Regions from separate parts of the Duganella rhizosphaerae genome, predicted to be linked through region 3. Evidence: predicted binding sites of a transcription regulator. Region 3 holds the regulator's gene; each other region holds the start of a gene.

Region 1 (3,891 bases), 140 kb from region 3:
CGGCATGATCAACAAGGTGATGTCGCAGTACGCCATCGACCGTTCGCGCATCTATATCGCCGGCATCTCGGCCGGCGCCGCCATGGCCAACATCGTCGCGCTGAGTCATCCGCAGCTGTTTGCCGCCGTCGGCCTGCATTCGGCCCCGGTGTTCGGTGCTGGCCACAACACCATCGGCGCGCTGGGCGTGATGCAGCACGGCGCCGCCACGCGGTCCGAGGCCGCCGCGCTCGAGGTGATGATGCGCCATCCACAATTTCCCGGCATGCCTGCGATTTTGATCCAGGGGGAGGGCGACAAGGTGGTTCGTCCGATCAACCAGCTCCAGCTGGCGCGCCAAAGTCGCTTGCTGAACCGACTATCGGCCGCGCCGAAGACCACCCACAAGCCGCAAGGACGGGGCGGCCGCCACAACGCCCACCAGCTGCACGATTTTTATGAAGGAAGAAAACTGCTGCTGCGCGTCGCCCAGATCGCCGACCTGGAGCACGCCTGGAGCGGCGGCGATCCGGCCCTGGCCTTCAACGCCAAGGCCGGACCGGACGCCAGCAAGATGATGCTGGAATTTTTCTCACGCCACCAGCGCGTGTAGGCGCTACAGCAGAAAAGCCAGCGCAGCCACGGCCGTCGGCGCCAGCGCGCCGGCCAGCAGGCCGATAGCGCCTATCGACTCGTCCTGGAAGCCGCGCCGCAGCAGTGATACGCCGGCCGGATTCGGCGCGTTGGCGATCACCGTCAGGCCGCCGCCGGCCACCGCGCCGGCCACCAGCATGTATTGCGACTGCGCCGAAATGCCCTGGATCAGCGAACCGAGATAGGTCAGCGCGGCGTTGTCGGTAATCGCCGTCAGGCCAAGCGCACTGAAGAACAGCGCCACCGGCGGCAGACTTTCGACGATGGGCTGCAACCACCACTGCTGCATGCCGCCCAACACCACCAGCCCGGCCAGGAAGAAGCCGACCAGCAAGCCTTCCTTGATGATCAGCGGATTCTGGTAGCGCTGGTAAGCCTGCGTGAATCCCAGGAACAGCATGAAGATGCCGAGGAACAGCACCGGGTGATGGCCCAGCACCACCACCGCCGCCAGGAAGACCAGGTGGATCGCGGTGACCGTCAACGGCACGGCCGGCGCGGCCTGGACTTCAGCCGACGGCGCGGCCGGCGCCCTCAAATGCTTGCGCAGAACGAAGGTGATTACGGTTGCGTTGATCAGCACCGCGATGGCCGCCTTCCAGCCGAAGTGCGTGGCCATGAAGGCGCTGTCCCATTGCCAGGTGCTGGCCACCATCAACACCGGCGGCGCGGCGTAGGCGGTCAGCGTGCCGCCGATCGAGACGTTGACGAACAAGACGCCCAGCGCGCCGTACTTCAGCCACTCCGGCATGCCGTCGCGGAAAATCAGCGGCGCCAACATCAGCGCGGCCAAGGTCATCGCGGCCGGCTCGGTGATCAAGGAACCGGTCAGCGGCACCAGCGCCAGGCCGAACCACACCAGCGCCAGTTCGGCGCGCATCGGCAGCAGCCTGGCCAGCACCAGCAGCATGCGCTCCATGATATCCAGCACCGGCCGCGAGGCCGCCACCACCATCACGGTGAACACGAACAGCGGCTCGGTGTATTGGCGCGATTCGGCGTACTGGATGGCGGCGTCGCCCCCGCTCAGCAACGCCATCGCGATAATCAGGATAAAGGCCCAGAAGCCGAACACCACTTCCACTTCGCCCAACAGATGGAACAGGCCCGCATGGCGCGGGTGGCGGTGCGACAGTACTTCGAAGGATTTGGCTGCGAAGGTGTGCAGCAGCGCCAGTCCGAACAGGATGGCGCCGACCAATTGGATGGTTTGCAAAGGATGTCCTTGTTTAGTTGCCTGAACCACATGGTACAGCATGGGCCGCACGATATAGATTGGCCTTGCCAAAAACAGCCGCAAATAGTACTGTGTATTTATACAGTATTTGCGGTAGAATTCCTCCCATATCATGAGCTCATCCGCCACCCGCTCCGCTGCTCTTGCGCCCGAAGCCGTCCATCCATCGCTATGGCTGGCGTCGCAACTGGCGCACAGCGCCACCCGCTGCGTCGACACCGGCTTTGCCGCCTTGTCGGCGCAGCTGCCGGGCGGCGGCTGGCCGCTGGGTGTGCTGGTCGACCTGCTGGTGCAGCAACACGGCATCGGCGAACTGCGCCTGCTGCGGCCGGCGTTGCTGGGCCTGGGCAAACGGCCCATCGTGCTGCTGCAACCGCCGCATGCGCCGCAGGCGCTGGCGCTGGCGGCCCTGGGGCTGGAACCGTCGCAACTGATCTGGATACGCAGCGGCGCCAAGAGCGGCGACGCCTTGTGGGCCGCGGAACAAGTGCTGCGCAGCGGCTGTTGCGGCGCGCTGCTGCTGTGGCAAAACCATGCGCGCGGCGAAACGCTGCGCCGCCTGCATCTGGCGGCGCAAAGCGGCGACACGCTGTTCTGCATGCTGCGGCCGCTGGCGGCCGCGCAGGATGCCTCGCCGGCGCCGCTGCGGCTGTCGCTGCACACGGCGCCGGGCGGCATCAACATCGGCTTTGTCAAACGACGAGGACCGCAGCGCGACACCCCATTATTTTTGCCATTAACCCCATCGCTCTTACAACGCCATGCGCCTCTGGATCGGACTACACCTGCCACGGCTCCCGCTCGAAGTATTCTGCCCGCGCTGGTCGGATGACAGCTGCACCGTGGTGCTGGAGCAGGAGCGGGTAGTGGCCATGTCGGCGCTGGCGCGGCAGGCCGGCGTCGACGTCGGCATGCGGCGCGGCGGCGCGCTGATGCTGGCGCCGCAATCGCAGTTCCAGCAGCGCGCACCGCAGCGGGAGGCGGACGCGCAACACGCGGTGGCGTTGGCGTTGCTGCAATTTACGCCGCAGCTGGCGCAGGCGGAGGAGGCCACGCTGCTGCTCGACGTTGGCGCCAGCCTGCGCCTGTTCGGCGGCATCCGCGCGTTGTGCCGGCAGGTGGCGGCCAGCATGGAGGTGCTCGGTTTTACGGCCACGCTCAGCTGCGCGCCCACCGCGCGCGGCGCCTGGCTGCTGGCCCGCAGCGGTGCCGGACGGGCCTTGACGATGGACGCGTTAGTGCGGCGCATGGACCGCTTGCCCGGCAGCCTGCTGCCTCCGGCTCGGCCCTACCTGAGCTGGTTGGAAGGCATAGGGTGCTTGACGCTGGGCGAGATGCGCCGCCTGCCGCGTCCCGGCTTGCAGCGTCGCTGCGGACGGGCCTTGCTGGATATGCTGGACGATGCCTACGGCGAGCGCGCCGAGATGCATCGCTGGCTGGAAGCACCGGCCAGCTTCAGCGCCAAGCTGGAATTGTTCGACCGCGTTGAGAACGCCGAAGCGTTGCTGTTCGGCGCGCGCCGCTTGTTGCAGCAGCTGACCGGCTGGCTCAGCGCGCGCCAGTTCGCGGTCGAGCGCATCCGGCTGTTGCTGGAGCATGAGCGCGGCAGGGTGGCCGGTCCGCCGACGGTCATCGACATCGTGCTGGCCGAGCCGACCTGGCGCGACGAACACCTGGTGCGCCTGCTCAAGGAGCGGCTGGCCAAGCAGGTGCTGGATGCGCCGGTGATCGGCCTGTGCCTGGAAGCGCCGCAGGTGCAGGCTATGGCGCCGCCCAGCGATTCATTGTTCCCCGAGCCGGGCGGCAGCAAGGAGGATTGGCAGCGCCTGCTGGAATTGCTGACTGCGCGACTGGGACCGGACAACGTGCTGCAAGCGGCGCCGCGCGCCGATTACCGCCCCGAGCAGGCCAACGCCTGGGTCAGCGTGCAGGAAAAAATCCGTCCCGCCGACGCCCGCGCCCAGCTGCCGCCGGACATGCCCGGCCTGCCGCGTCCGGCCTGGCTGCTGGCCAAGCCGATC
Region 2 (3,891 bases), on a different contig from region 3:
TACGCGGATCGGGAATTGGAGGCTATACCCAGGCATGATGGGGGCTCCCTAAAATCGGTTTTTACTAAGCGCTGCTAACCACTACTGACCTTTACTACAGCGCGCTAACACTTACTAAAAATGCCGTGCCGAATGCTAAATGCCGCTAAGGGGCGCGCGCAAGGCGCCGCCCCTTTGATGACCGGCGCGAGCCCGATCAGAACACTTTGCTGATCATCAGCTGCAATGCGGTTTTGCCCAGGAACTTGCCGTTGGCTGGCGACGCGTAGGCAGTCTTGTCGGCGTTGGTGCCGATCACGGCCAGCGCGCCGGTCACCACGCCGAAGTCCTTGGTGACGCCGATTTTCCAGTCGCTATAGCTGGCCGCGCCGTTATGCTTGACGTTCTGGTGGCCGGCGTGCAGGTTGACCGTGTAACCCTCGCCCGCCTCGATGTTGGCGCCCAGGTCCACATAGCCGCTGTTCTTGCTGTCGACAAAACCAAACAGATTCGTCACCGAGTGCGAATACTTGATATAAGCCGGGCCATAACCCAGCTGGCCATACACCTCGGTGGTGTTGGCGTTGGCGAAGCCGCTGACGTGCGACAGGTCGTTCGACGGATAGACGTAGGTCAGCACGCCCACGTCGTAGGACACGTCGGCCGTCACCTGGCCGCGTTTGCCGGCGTAGATATCCCACTCGATGTCGCCGCTGCCGCCGGCGTCCTTGGTCCATTTGATGGTCGACAGCCAGGTGCCGGCGTAGAAGCCGGTCGGGTTGTTGGTGTAGTCGAAGCCGCCCTGCAGCGCCGGTTTCAGGCGGGTCTGCGAGATGCCGCGATAGCGGTAGTCGCTGATCACCGCCGCATTGAAGCTGGTTTCGTTGTCCGGCTTGGCGGCCGGCGCGGCATCCTCGGCGTAAGCCTGCGTGCCGGCGAAAGCAGCGGCGATGGCTGCGGCGAGTATGATTTTTTTCATGTTGCGGTCTTTCCTTCAGTGGTTAAGTCAAATTAAACGGTAAAAACTTCGCGGCACAGGGAGGCCACATCGGCCGGCGCCCGGCCGTGGATGACGGTGCTGGCCAGCGTGGCCGACATCACCTGCGCCACATAGGCGCACACCGCGGCGCGCTCGGCGTCCGTGGCCTCGCCCACCAGCACAAAATGCACGTGCAATCCGGGATTGAACATGCGCGCGGCATTCAAGCGGGCGATCAGCTGGTAGCGGGTCGACAGGTCGGCCTGTTCCGGCGTCAAGGGCACCAGCGCCAGCCGCGCGGCGGCCAGCGCGGCGTGGCTCTCGGCGCTGTCGCGGCCCTCGGCATCGACCAGCACCACCGCGCCGGGGCCGGCGATCATGCCCCGCCCCGCACCGTGAAGCGGCCGAATTCGGCGCCGGGCAACGACTGCATCACCGCCTCCATCACGCGCGCCACCAGGGCGGCGCCCACGCACAGCCACACTTTCATGCGGGCGCCGTGCTCGCAGGCTTCGATCCGCATAAACTGCAGTCCTTCGCCGCAAATGCGCATCACCATCTGGCGCAGCGTCGTGACGGCGGCGGTGTCCACGGTCAGCTGCATCACGCAGGCCGGCGCGGCCGGGCGATGGCTGGCGGCCCAGATCGAGCGGCGCTGGGCCGCCTTGGTATGGAAGAAAGCTTGCATATCGAACCCCTGGATTGATCGTTGCGATACAAAACAGCTTATCGACGGCGCCGTAAAAACGGTCTAAAAAGGCGGGCCGGGGTTGTAAACATCGTGTATAAATTGGCCCGCGCCGTTTTTTTGCCGCGATTACGCCCGGTTGAGGATAGAATACGCAAACGTCCGCATAAAACTGTACATAAACCCAGTATCGAAATTACAAGCTTGATCACGTATGGCCACTAAAAAACCAGTTTCCGACTACAGCGAAGCATCCATCCGGGTCCTCAAGGGCCTGGAACCCGTCAAGCAACGCCCGGGTATGTACACCCGCACCGAGAATCCGCTGCACATCATCCAGGAGGTGATCGACAATGCCTCGGACGAGGCGTTGGGCGGACATTGCAAAAACATTATCGTCACGCAGAACGCCGACGGCAGCATCACCGTCGAAGACGACGGCCGCGGCATTCCGGTCGGCCTGCACCCCGAAGAGGGCGTGCCGACGGTGGAAATCGTGTTCACCCGCCTGCACGCGGGCGGCAAGTTCGACAAGGGTTCGGGCGGCGCCTACGCGTTTTCCGGCGGTTTGCACGGCGTCGGCGTGTCGGTCACCAACGCGCTGTCCAAGCGCCTGGAGATCACCGTCTGGCGCAAGGAGCCCGACGGCACCGGCCTGCACAAGCTGGCCTTCGAGCACGGCGACGTGGTCGAGCCGCTGTCCTCCGTGGTCGCGCCGCGCGACGGCAAGAAGTCCGGCACCCGCGTCACCGCCTGGCCGGACGCCAAGTATTTCGACTCCCCCGCCATCTCGCAGACCGAGTTGCAGCGCCTGTTGCGCTCCAAGGCCGTGCTGCTGCCGGGCGTGACCGTCACGCTGACCAACGCCAAGACCGGCGAATCGCAGGTCTGGCAGTACAACGACGGCCTGCGCGGCTACCTGACCGAGGCGCTGGCCCAGGCCACCGACGGCGAGACGCTGATCCCGCTGTTCGAAGGCGCGCAGTTCGCCGGCCCGGACGCCGAAGGCTTCGCCGAGGGCGAAGGCGCGGCCTGGGTGGTGGCGTGGACCGAGCAAGGCGCCGTGGTGCGCGAATCCTACGTCAACCTGATCCCCACGCCCAACGGCGGCACCCACGAATCGGGCCTGCGCGACGGCTTGTACGGCGCGGTGAAGAACTTCGTCGAGATGCACTCGCTGCTGCCGAAAGGCGTCAAGCTGCTGCCGGAAGACGTGTTCGCGCGCGTCTCGTTCGTGCTGTCGGCCAAGGTGCTGGACCCGCAGTTCCAGGGCCAGATCAAGGAACGCCTCAATTCGCGCGACGCCGTGCGCCTGGTCTCGACCTATTCGAAGCCGGCGCTGGAGCTGTGGCTGAATCACCACGTCGACTACGGCAAGAAGCTGGCCGAACTGGTCATCAAGCAGGCGCAATCGCGTCTGCGTTCGCTGCAAAAGGTCGAGAAGAAGAAATCGTCGGGCGTGGCCGTTTTGCCGGGCAAGCTGACCGACTGCGAATCGACCGACGTCGCCCGCACCGAACTGTTCCTGGTCGAGGGCGACTCGGCGGGCGGCTCGGCCAAGATGGGCCGCGACAAGGAATTCCAGGCCATCCTGCCGCTGCGCGGCAAGGTGCTCAACTCCTGGGAGACCGACCGTGACCGCCTGTTCGCCAACAACGAGATCCATGACATCTCGGTGGCGATCGGCGTCGACCCGCACAGCGCCGACACCATGCCGGACCTGTCCGGCCTGCGCTACGGCAAGATCTGCATCCTGTCCGATGCGGACGTCGACGGCTCGCACATCCAGGTCCTGTTATTGACGCTGTTCTTCAAGCACTTCCCCGGCCTGATCGCCAATGGGAATATCTGCATCGCCCGTCCGCCGCTGTACCGCGTCGACGCGCCGGCGCGCGGCAAAAAGCCGATCCAGAAGCTGTACGCGCTCGACGCCGGCGAACTGGTGGCGATCGAGGACAAGCTGCGCAAGGACGGCCTGAAGGAAGGCGCCTGGTCGATCTCGCGCTTCAAAGGCCTGGGCGAGATGAACGCCGAACAGCTGTGGGAAACCACGATGAACCCCGACACCCGCCGCCTGCTGCCGGTGTCGCTGGGCGCCTACGCGCACGGCGAATCGTCGGCGCGCTTCAATATGCTGATGGGCAAAGGAGAAGCGGCCGCGCGCCGCGCCTGGATCGAAGAACACGGCAACGAAGCCGAAGCAGATATCTAAAGACTGACCGACTATGACTCATCAAGCAAATCT
Region 3 (3,891 bases):
GCGTCGGTGTTCCAGGGCAAGGAGCCGGGCTTCCGCTACGGCCGCCAGGGCAACCCGACCATCTCCGCGCTGGAGGACAAGGTCAACCAGATGGAGCAGGGCGTCGGCACGATCTGCTTCGCCACCGGCATGGGCGCGATCGGCGCCGTGTTCCAGTCGCTGCTGCGCGCCGGCGACCATGTGGTGTCGTCGTCTTTCCTGTTCGGTAACACCAACAGCCTGTGGCAGACCACCATGGCGCAGGGCGTGGCCGTGTCGTTTGTCGACGCCACCGATGTCGCCAACGTCGCCGCCGCCATCACCGAGCAGACCCGCGTGGTGTTCGTCGAGACCATCGCCAACCCGCGCACGCAAGTGGCGGACCTCAAGCGCATCGGCGAGCTGTGCCAGCAGCGCGGCATCCTCTACATCGTCGACAACACGATGACCACGCCTTACCTGTTCCGTCCGAAGTCGGTCGGCGCCGGCCTGGTGGTCAACGCGCTGACCAAGTCGATCGGCGGCCACGGCAACGCGCTGGGCGGCAGCCTGACCGACACCGGCGCCTACGACTGGACCCGCTTCCCGAACATCTACGAGAACTACAAGAAGGCCGCCCCGCTGCAATGGGGGCTGGCGCAGATCCGCGCCAAGGGCCTGCGCGATTTCGGCGCGTCGCTGGCGCCGGAGGCGGCGCACCACATCGCCGTCGGCGCCGAGACGCTGGCGCTGCGCATGGAGCGCACCAGCGCCAATGCACTGGCGCTGGCCACGCTGCTGGAGGCGGACGAGCGCGTGGCCGCCGTCCACTACCCGGGCCTGGCGTCGCACCCGCAGCACGCCATCTCCAGCGAACTGTTCCGCAGCTTCGGCTCGCTGCTGAGCTTTGAGCTGAAGGACGGCATCGATTGCTTCGACTTCCTGAACCGCCTGAAGCTGGCGATTCCAGCCTCCAACCTGGGCGACACGCGCACGCTGATCATCCCGGTCGCGCACACCATCTTCTACGAGATGGGCGCCGAACGCCGGGCGTCGATGGGCATTGCCGAATCGCTGATACGGGTGTCGGTCGGCATCGAGGATACCGACGATCTGCTGGACGACTTCACCTGCGCACTGGAAGCTTGCTGAGCTCCGCGCCGAGTTGTGATAATCTAAGCTTTCAATTTTGCTAAGCGGGAGGAGGCGTTATGAGAGCAGCATGGGTACTTGCCTTGACCGTGCTGTCGAGTAACGCCTTCGCCGACGACCAGGCTCGCCGCCTCGCGCGGCAAGCCGAGATCGAGTACTACACCAGCCGCTACGACGGCGCCGAAATCTCGCTGGCCCGTTTCAACTGCCAGCTTCCCAATATTCCGATGCGACCGGCCTTGGCCGGCGGCCCTGCGGTGACGCAGGCGCTGGCCGCGTGGCACAGCTGCTACGAGCAGTTCCTTGCCAATTACAACGCCGCGCTGCCGGTCGGCAAGAGCATTCCTCCCGACCTGGCCGACCTGATGACGGACGATGAAATGGACGCCGCACAGGCCTTGATGAGCGAGGTGTTCGTGCGGGTGGCGGACGAGGCCAAACGCCAGGCGGATGCGGTCACGCTGGCGCAGGCCGCGTGGGAAGGCCGGCGCGGCGACATCGCCCTGAGCGCGCGCGACCTGTCGCACCTGCCGGAGACGGCCGGCAAGCGCTAGGAGTTTAGTGCCAGCTGCGCATCAGGCCGACGGCCAGGCCTTCCAGTGCGAACTCGTCGGCTTCAGGATCGACCTTGATGATCTTGAAGTCCGGGTTTTCCGGCAGCAGTTCGACGACCGAGCCGGTCTTGCGGTAGCGCTTGACGGTGACGTCGTTGCCGATGCGGGCCACGACGATCTGGCCGTTCTTAGCGCTGTCCACCTTCTTCACGGCCAGCAGGTCGCCGTCCATGATGCCGGCGTCGCGCATTGATTCGCCGCGCACCTTCAGCAGGTAGTCCGGCTTGGAGGAGAACATGGCCGGGTCGACGCTGTAGCTGGTCTCCAGGTTTTCCTGCGCCAGGATGGGCGAGCCGGCGGCCACGCGGCCGATCAGCGGCAGCGACATCATCAGCGACACCGGCGCCTTGGACGCGGCCGGTTCGGCGTGCACGCCCAGCAGGCGGATGCCGCGCGAAGTGCCGGCGGCGATCTCGATCGCGCCCTTGCGCGCCAGCGCCTGCAGATGCTCCTCGGCCGCGTTGGCGGATTTGAAGCCCAGTTCATTGGCGATTTCGGCGCGGGTCGGCGGGAAGCCGGTGTTTTCGATGGCATCCTTGATCAGATTGAGAATTTGTTCCTGTCTTGCTGTGAGCTTGATCATAGAGTGCTTTGGGCCTGTGTATATAGACAGTCTGTATTTTTGTACAGTGTGAAGCGAAATGCAAGGGAATTTGTTGCTTAGCACGAAATAATTTCATGGTGGGGTCAGATCTGACATTCGGACACGGCCTCGACCGTGGCGCCGCATTACGGTCGAGGCCGTGTCCGAATGTCAGATCTGACCCCGGATTGTTTTTTGCCGAAAAAGCTGCTATAGTCGCGGGCTTACCTCTTCCCACACCTGTCTTGACGCCAGGGTGGGCTATATTCACAGTCCTTAAGGGAGTTTGCATGCGTCACTATGAAATAGTATTTATCGTCCACCCGGACCAGAGCGAGCAAGTGCCCGCCATGATCGAGCGTTACAAAGCCTCGGTAACCACCCGCGGCGGCGCCGTGCACCGTGTTGAAGATTGGGGCCGTCGTCAGATGGCTTACTCGATCCAGAAACTGGCTAAAGCACACTACATCTGCATGAACATCGAATGCGACAACGAGACCCTGGTCGAGCTGGAAACCGCCTTCAAATTCAATGATGCCGTGCTGCGTCACCTGACCGTCAAGATGAAGAAAGCGGAAACCGCTCCTTCGCCGATGATGAAGTCGGTACAACGTGAAGATGCAGCGAAATCGCATCGCACCGAAGCTCCAGCAGTTGCTGCTGCTCCTGCGGCCTAATTGTTCCAGAACCGAGCTGAACCAGCTCCAGTGAATTTTAGCCAATTCGTTGCCTTGATCACCGAACGGGACGCCTTGCGCTACACCCCGGCCGGCATGCCGATCGTGAACGCTGTACTCCAGCACCGATCCCAGCAGATGGAGGCAGGCATCGCCCGATTGAGCGAGTTTGAAATTTCCGCGGTTGCCGCGGGCGAGATTTCAGGCCGCTTCAGTCAGGCGCCACTGGCAGGCATGTATCAGTTCACCGGTTTTCTGAACAAGAAGAATCGCAATAGCAAAAGCCTGGTGTTTCACATCATTGATTTTAGTGCTGTCCCAGACAGCTCAATTTAGATACAGGAGCCTAAAATGGCATTCGGTAAAAAGTTCGACAAAAACAAGCTCAAGCTGAAAGAAAAGCGCAAGCAACAGAACCCTTTGTTCAAGCGTAAGAAGTTCTGCCGCTTCACCGCCGCAAACGTAGAACAAGTTGACTACAAAGACGTCGACACCCTGAAAGACTTCGTCCAGGAAAACGGCAAAATCATGCCAGCACGTCTGACCGGTACCAAGGCGCACTACCAGCGTCAAGTTGACACCGCAATCAAGCGCGCTCGCTACCTCGCGCTGCTGCCTTACACCGATCTGCACCACGCTTAATCGCGTCGTCTAGATAAGATCCTGGAGAAGAACTATGCAAATCATTCTGTTAGAAAAAGTCGTCAACCTGGGCAACCTGGGTGAAGTCGTTAAAGTTAAAGACGGTTACGCACGTAACTTCCTGATTCCGCAAAAAATGGCTCGCCGCGCTACCGCGTCCGCCGTTGCTGAATTCGAAGTCAAGCGCGCTGAACTGGAAAAAGCCGCTGCTGAAAAGCTGGCTGCTGCTCAAGCCCAAGGCGAGAAACTGAACGGCATGACCGTG
Region 4 (3,891 bases), on a different contig from region 3:
CGGCGCCTAGCGGAGAGACCAGTCCTGTGCACCCACGTCCTGCCCAGCCTGCGAAAATGGAAATGGCGACCCTGCGTTGCGAATTCAGCGACGCCACGGTCGAACGAGCATTCCTGCGCCATCACCTGACCATGACGCAGGCGCAGCTGCGCGTGACGTTTGTCTTTTGCTCCCTGTTCTACCTGTGCTTTGCCGCCACCGACGTCATCTGGCTGGGCTACAGCCTGCGCACCGCGGTGCTGGCCAGCGCGCGCCTGCTGGTGGCCGCCACCGCGCTGGGCAGCCTGGTACTGCTGCGGCGCCGGCCCGACTCCATCCCCATTACGCGCGGCGTGGCCAGCATGGTCGAGATGGCCGGCGCGGCCGGCTTCCTGCTGATCGCCGCGCTGCGCCCAAGCGAGTTTTCGCTGCACGCGATCTCGATGTCCATCGTCGTCATCGTGATCTACATCTACATTCCGAACCGCCTGCTGTACGCGGCCGCGATCGCCGCGCCGGCCACGCTGGGCTTCATCGTGCTGGCCCAGCAGCTGGGCGACCTGCGCCGGGTCGAGCTGGCGACCATGGCGGCGCTGCTGGTGCTGACCAATGTGTTCGGCTACGTGGCCGCGCGCCGCTACCAGTTGCTGTTGCGCGACGAATACAGCGCGCAGACGGTGCTGAAGAACCTGTCGGTGCGCGATCCGCTGACCGGCTGCTACAACCGGCGCCACCTGCACGAGCAATTGCTGGAGACGGAAATCTCGCGCGCCCAGCGCTACCGGCTGAGCCTGACGGTCATCATGAGCGACCTGGACCACTTCAAGGCGGTCAACGACACCTACGGCCACAACGGCGGCGACGCCGTGCTGCAACGCTTCGGCGCCCTGCTGCAATCGATGACGCGCGACAGCGTCGACAGCGTGGTGCGCTACGGCGGCGAGGAATTCCTGCTGATCCTGCCGGAGACCGACCTGGCCGGCGGCGTCCTGCTGGCCGAGCGCCTGCGCCACGCGCTGGCCGACACGCCGGTCGCCTACGAAGGCCAGCAGATCCACATCACCGCCAGCTTCGGCGTGGCCAGCGTCGACTTCGCGACCTCCACCCACGAAGCCCACCTCAACATGATCGCCTCCGCCGACGAATTGCTGTACGCTGCCAAAAACGGCGGCCGCAACCGCGTCTGCTCGCGACAACTGGTATAAAACATGATCTACATCAAACGATACGCGCTGGCCGCCGTCATGCTGGCCCTGTGCAGCGGCAGTCTCAACGCCGGTCCGGCGCCGTGGTACAAGTGGCGCAGCAAGATCGACAACTACCTCAGCTGCTCGCAGACGCCGCTGGGGCCGGGCTGGGAAAAGGACTCCGGCCCCTATAAAGATAGCCGTTGCGAAAAGTTGGTTCTTGCTAAATAATGGGGTCGCAATAACAGGGGGAACCCCGGGGCATTACTGGCTACATTTCATCATCTTGAGGAGACTGTATGTTTACAAATCCCGAACAATTTGCCAACGCCACCAAAGCACTGTTTGAATTTCAGCTCGAAACCTTCAACAGCCTGACCAGCAAAGCCGTGCAAGGCGTCGAGCAAGTCGTCGCCCTGAACATGGCCACCGCCAAAAACCAGCTGGAAGACGGCCTCGCCGCCGGCAAGGAAATCAGCCAAACCACCGATCCCAAGGCCGCCATGTCGCTGGCCGCCGCCAAGATGCAACCGGGCGTGGCCGGCGCCGCCGCCTACAACCAGCAACTGGGCAGCATCATCGCCGAGATCCGCGAAGAATTCACCCGCGCCGCCGACGCCCACATGACCGAAGCCAAGAGCACGCTCAGCGCGCTGATCTACGACGTCACCAAGAACGTGCGTCCCGGGTCCGAGAACGCGGTGGAGATCGTCAAGACCGCGATCGACAACGCCTTCAGCGGCTACGAGCAGGTGACCAAGGCCACCAAGCAGGCGGTCGAAGCGGTGGAAACGCAAATCGCCAAGGCCAGCGCGCTGGTCGATCAAAACACCGTCAAACCGGCCAAGGCCGCGAAAAAGTAAGCAGGTTCAACTCCCCGCACCAGCCAGGCCCGCGCGCCTGGCTTTTTATTTTGCTGGGCGCGCGCCGCTAAATGCGATACGCTGTACATAAACACAGTTATCGCAACAGCTCACTCCGGCAATGATCAAAGTCCTAGAAAATCCCTTGTACTACCTGGACAACTTCCAGCAGGTACTGGCGTGGATAGGCGGGCGCTACGACGACTTGCTGACCGCCGAGGAACGCAGCTTCCTCGCCGCCTTCCCCACCCTGCCGCAAGCCTCGCGCGCGCTGTTCGTGCGCATGGTGATGCGCAAGGGGACGGTGTTTCGCGCCAGCAAACTGGCCTATGCGGAGATCGGCAGCACGCATGAAGCCGCCCGTCCGCTGGCGGCCCTGGGCCTGATCGAGGAAGACCCCGCGCTGGACCTGAACCAGCTGTTCGAGCTGCTGCAAAAGCCCGAGATCGGCCATATCTTCCAGCTGCCCCCGCACCTGCGCCAGCTGCGCAAGGCCGAGCAGCTGGAAGCGCTGCGCGCGCAGCATGAAGGCCAGCACCGCTACTCCAGCTGGCACCAGGGCTCGGGCGACCACTGCTACCGCAACCTGACGCAGGAACTGTGCGACCGCCTGCGGCTTATCTTCTTCGGCAACTACCACCAGGACTGGACCGAGTTCGTGCTGTCCGACCTCGGCATCTACCAGTACGAAAAGGTCGACTTTTCGCCGGCCGCGCGCGGCTTCCGCAGCCGCCGCGACATCGACGACTTCCTCGCGCTGCACCGCTGCCACGAGCGCTTCATCGAAGGCGAACCACCTGCCGACGTGATCGGCGACCTGCCGCCCTGCCCGGCCGACAACGAATGGCTGCGCAGCCGCCGCGACAAGCTGATCTTCCAGATCGCCCAGCACCTCGAGAAGCAGGCCGACTGGCCGGCCGCGCACGCGCTGTACGCCGGCTGCAACTACCCCGGCGCCCGCGCGCGCGCCGTGCGCGTGCTGGAAAAAGACGAGCAGCCGCGCGCCGCCTTCGAGCTGCTGCAAACCGCGCTGCAAGCGCCGGAAAGCGAGGCCGAACGCCAGCAGCTGCTGCGCATGCAGCCGCGCCTGGCGCGCGAGCTGGGCCACGCCAAGCCGGCGCCGCACGCGCCCGCGCAAGCGCTGCGCATCGACCTCAGCCTGCCGCCGCCGCCGGAACCGAGCTACGTCGAGTTCGTCGTGCGCGACCACCTGGCGCGCGACGACGCCCCGGTCTACTACGTCGAGAACGCGCTGATCAATTCGCTGTTCGGCCTGCTGTGCTGGGACGCCGTGTTCAGCCCGATACCGGGCGCCTTCTTCCATCCCTACCACCGCGGCCCGGCCGACCTGCACAGCGCCGACTTCCAGCGCCGCCGCGCGCAGCAGTTCGCCGCCGCGCTGGCGCAGCTCGACAGCGGCCAGTACCGCGCCACGATACGCGCCAACTTCGCCGCCAAGGCCGGCATCCAGTCGCCCTTCCTGTACTGGGAGGCGCTGGACCCGGCGCTGCTCGACCTGGCGCTGGACTGCATCCCGGCGTTGCACCTGAAGCGCGCCTTCGAGCGCATCCTGGCCGACATCAAGGCCAACCGCAGCGGCTTCCCCGACCTGATCCAGTTCTGGCCGGCCGAGCGCCGCTACAACATGATCGAAGTCAAAGGCCCGGGCGACCGCCTGCAGGACAACCAGCTGCGCTGGATCGATTACTGCGCCACGCACGACATGCCGATCTCGGTCTGCTACCTGCAATGGGCGGCATGAGCGCACCCAGCTACACGATCGCCGTGCGCGCGCTGTGCGAGTTCACCGCCAAGACCGGCGACCTCGACCTGCGCTTCACGCCCTCGCCGACGGCGCAGGA

What was found. The regulator LexA, encoded in region 3, represses DNA repair genes until DNA is damaged. The targets are predictions, from matches to a motif close to ACTGTATNNNNATACAGT.
Region 1: the regulator LexA is predicted to act here: its motif matches at 1,939-1,956, upstream of imuA (translesion DNA synthesis-associated protein ImuA).
Region 2: the regulator LexA is predicted to act here: its motif matches at 1,818-1,835, upstream of RUGAMON1_RS09165 (DNA topoisomerase IV subunit B).
Region 4: the regulator LexA is predicted to act here: its motif matches at 2,110-2,127, upstream of RUGAMON1_RS10620 (VRR-NUC domain-containing protein).

The regions. Positions count from the first base shown of each region.
Region 1 is NZ_BPWK01000015.1:38,768-42,658, forward strand. Features, by position in the region: gene RUGAMON1_RS25655 (extracellular catalytic domain type 1 short-chain-length polyhydroxyalkanoate depolymerase) at 1-592, shown strand, start outside; gene RUGAMON1_RS25660 (putative Na+/H+ antiporter) at 596-1,849, opposite strand; gene imuA (translesion DNA synthesis-associated protein ImuA) at 1,983-2,702, shown strand; gene RUGAMON1_RS25670 (Y-family DNA polymerase) at 2,632-3,891, shown strand, end outside.
Region 2 is NZ_BPWK01000003.1:415,335-419,225, forward strand. Features, by position in the region: gene RUGAMON1_RS09145 (hypothetical protein) at 1-36, opposite strand, end outside; gene RUGAMON1_RS09150 (TorF family putative porin) at 197-958, opposite strand; gene RUGAMON1_RS09155 (hypothetical protein) at 991-1,338, opposite strand; gene RUGAMON1_RS09160 (hypothetical protein) at 1,335-1,646, opposite strand; gene RUGAMON1_RS09165 (DNA topoisomerase IV subunit B) at 1,861-3,858, shown strand; gene parC (DNA topoisomerase IV subunit A) at 3,872-3,891, shown strand, end outside.
Region 3 is NZ_BPWK01000015.1:174,135-178,025, forward strand. Features, by position in the region: gene RUGAMON1_RS26310 (cystathionine gamma-synthase family protein) at 1-1,110, shown strand, start outside; gene RUGAMON1_RS26315 (hypothetical protein) at 1,170-1,664, shown strand; gene lexA (transcriptional repressor LexA) at 1,669-2,307, opposite strand; gene rpsF (30S ribosomal protein S6) at 2,598-2,984, shown strand; gene priB (primosomal replication protein N) at 3,015-3,320, shown strand; gene rpsR (30S ribosomal protein S18) at 3,336-3,626, shown strand; gene rplI (50S ribosomal protein L9) at 3,661-3,891, shown strand, end outside.
Region 4 is NZ_BPWK01000004.1:160,524-164,414, forward strand. Features, by position in the region: gene RUGAMON1_RS10605 (GGDEF domain-containing protein) at 63-1,184, shown strand; gene RUGAMON1_RS10610 (hypothetical protein) at 1,188-1,397, shown strand; gene RUGAMON1_RS10615 (phasin family protein) at 1,466-2,029, shown strand; gene RUGAMON1_RS10620 (VRR-NUC domain-containing protein) at 2,151-3,791, shown strand; gene RUGAMON1_RS10625 (helicase C-terminal domain-containing protein) at 3,779-3,891, shown strand, end outside.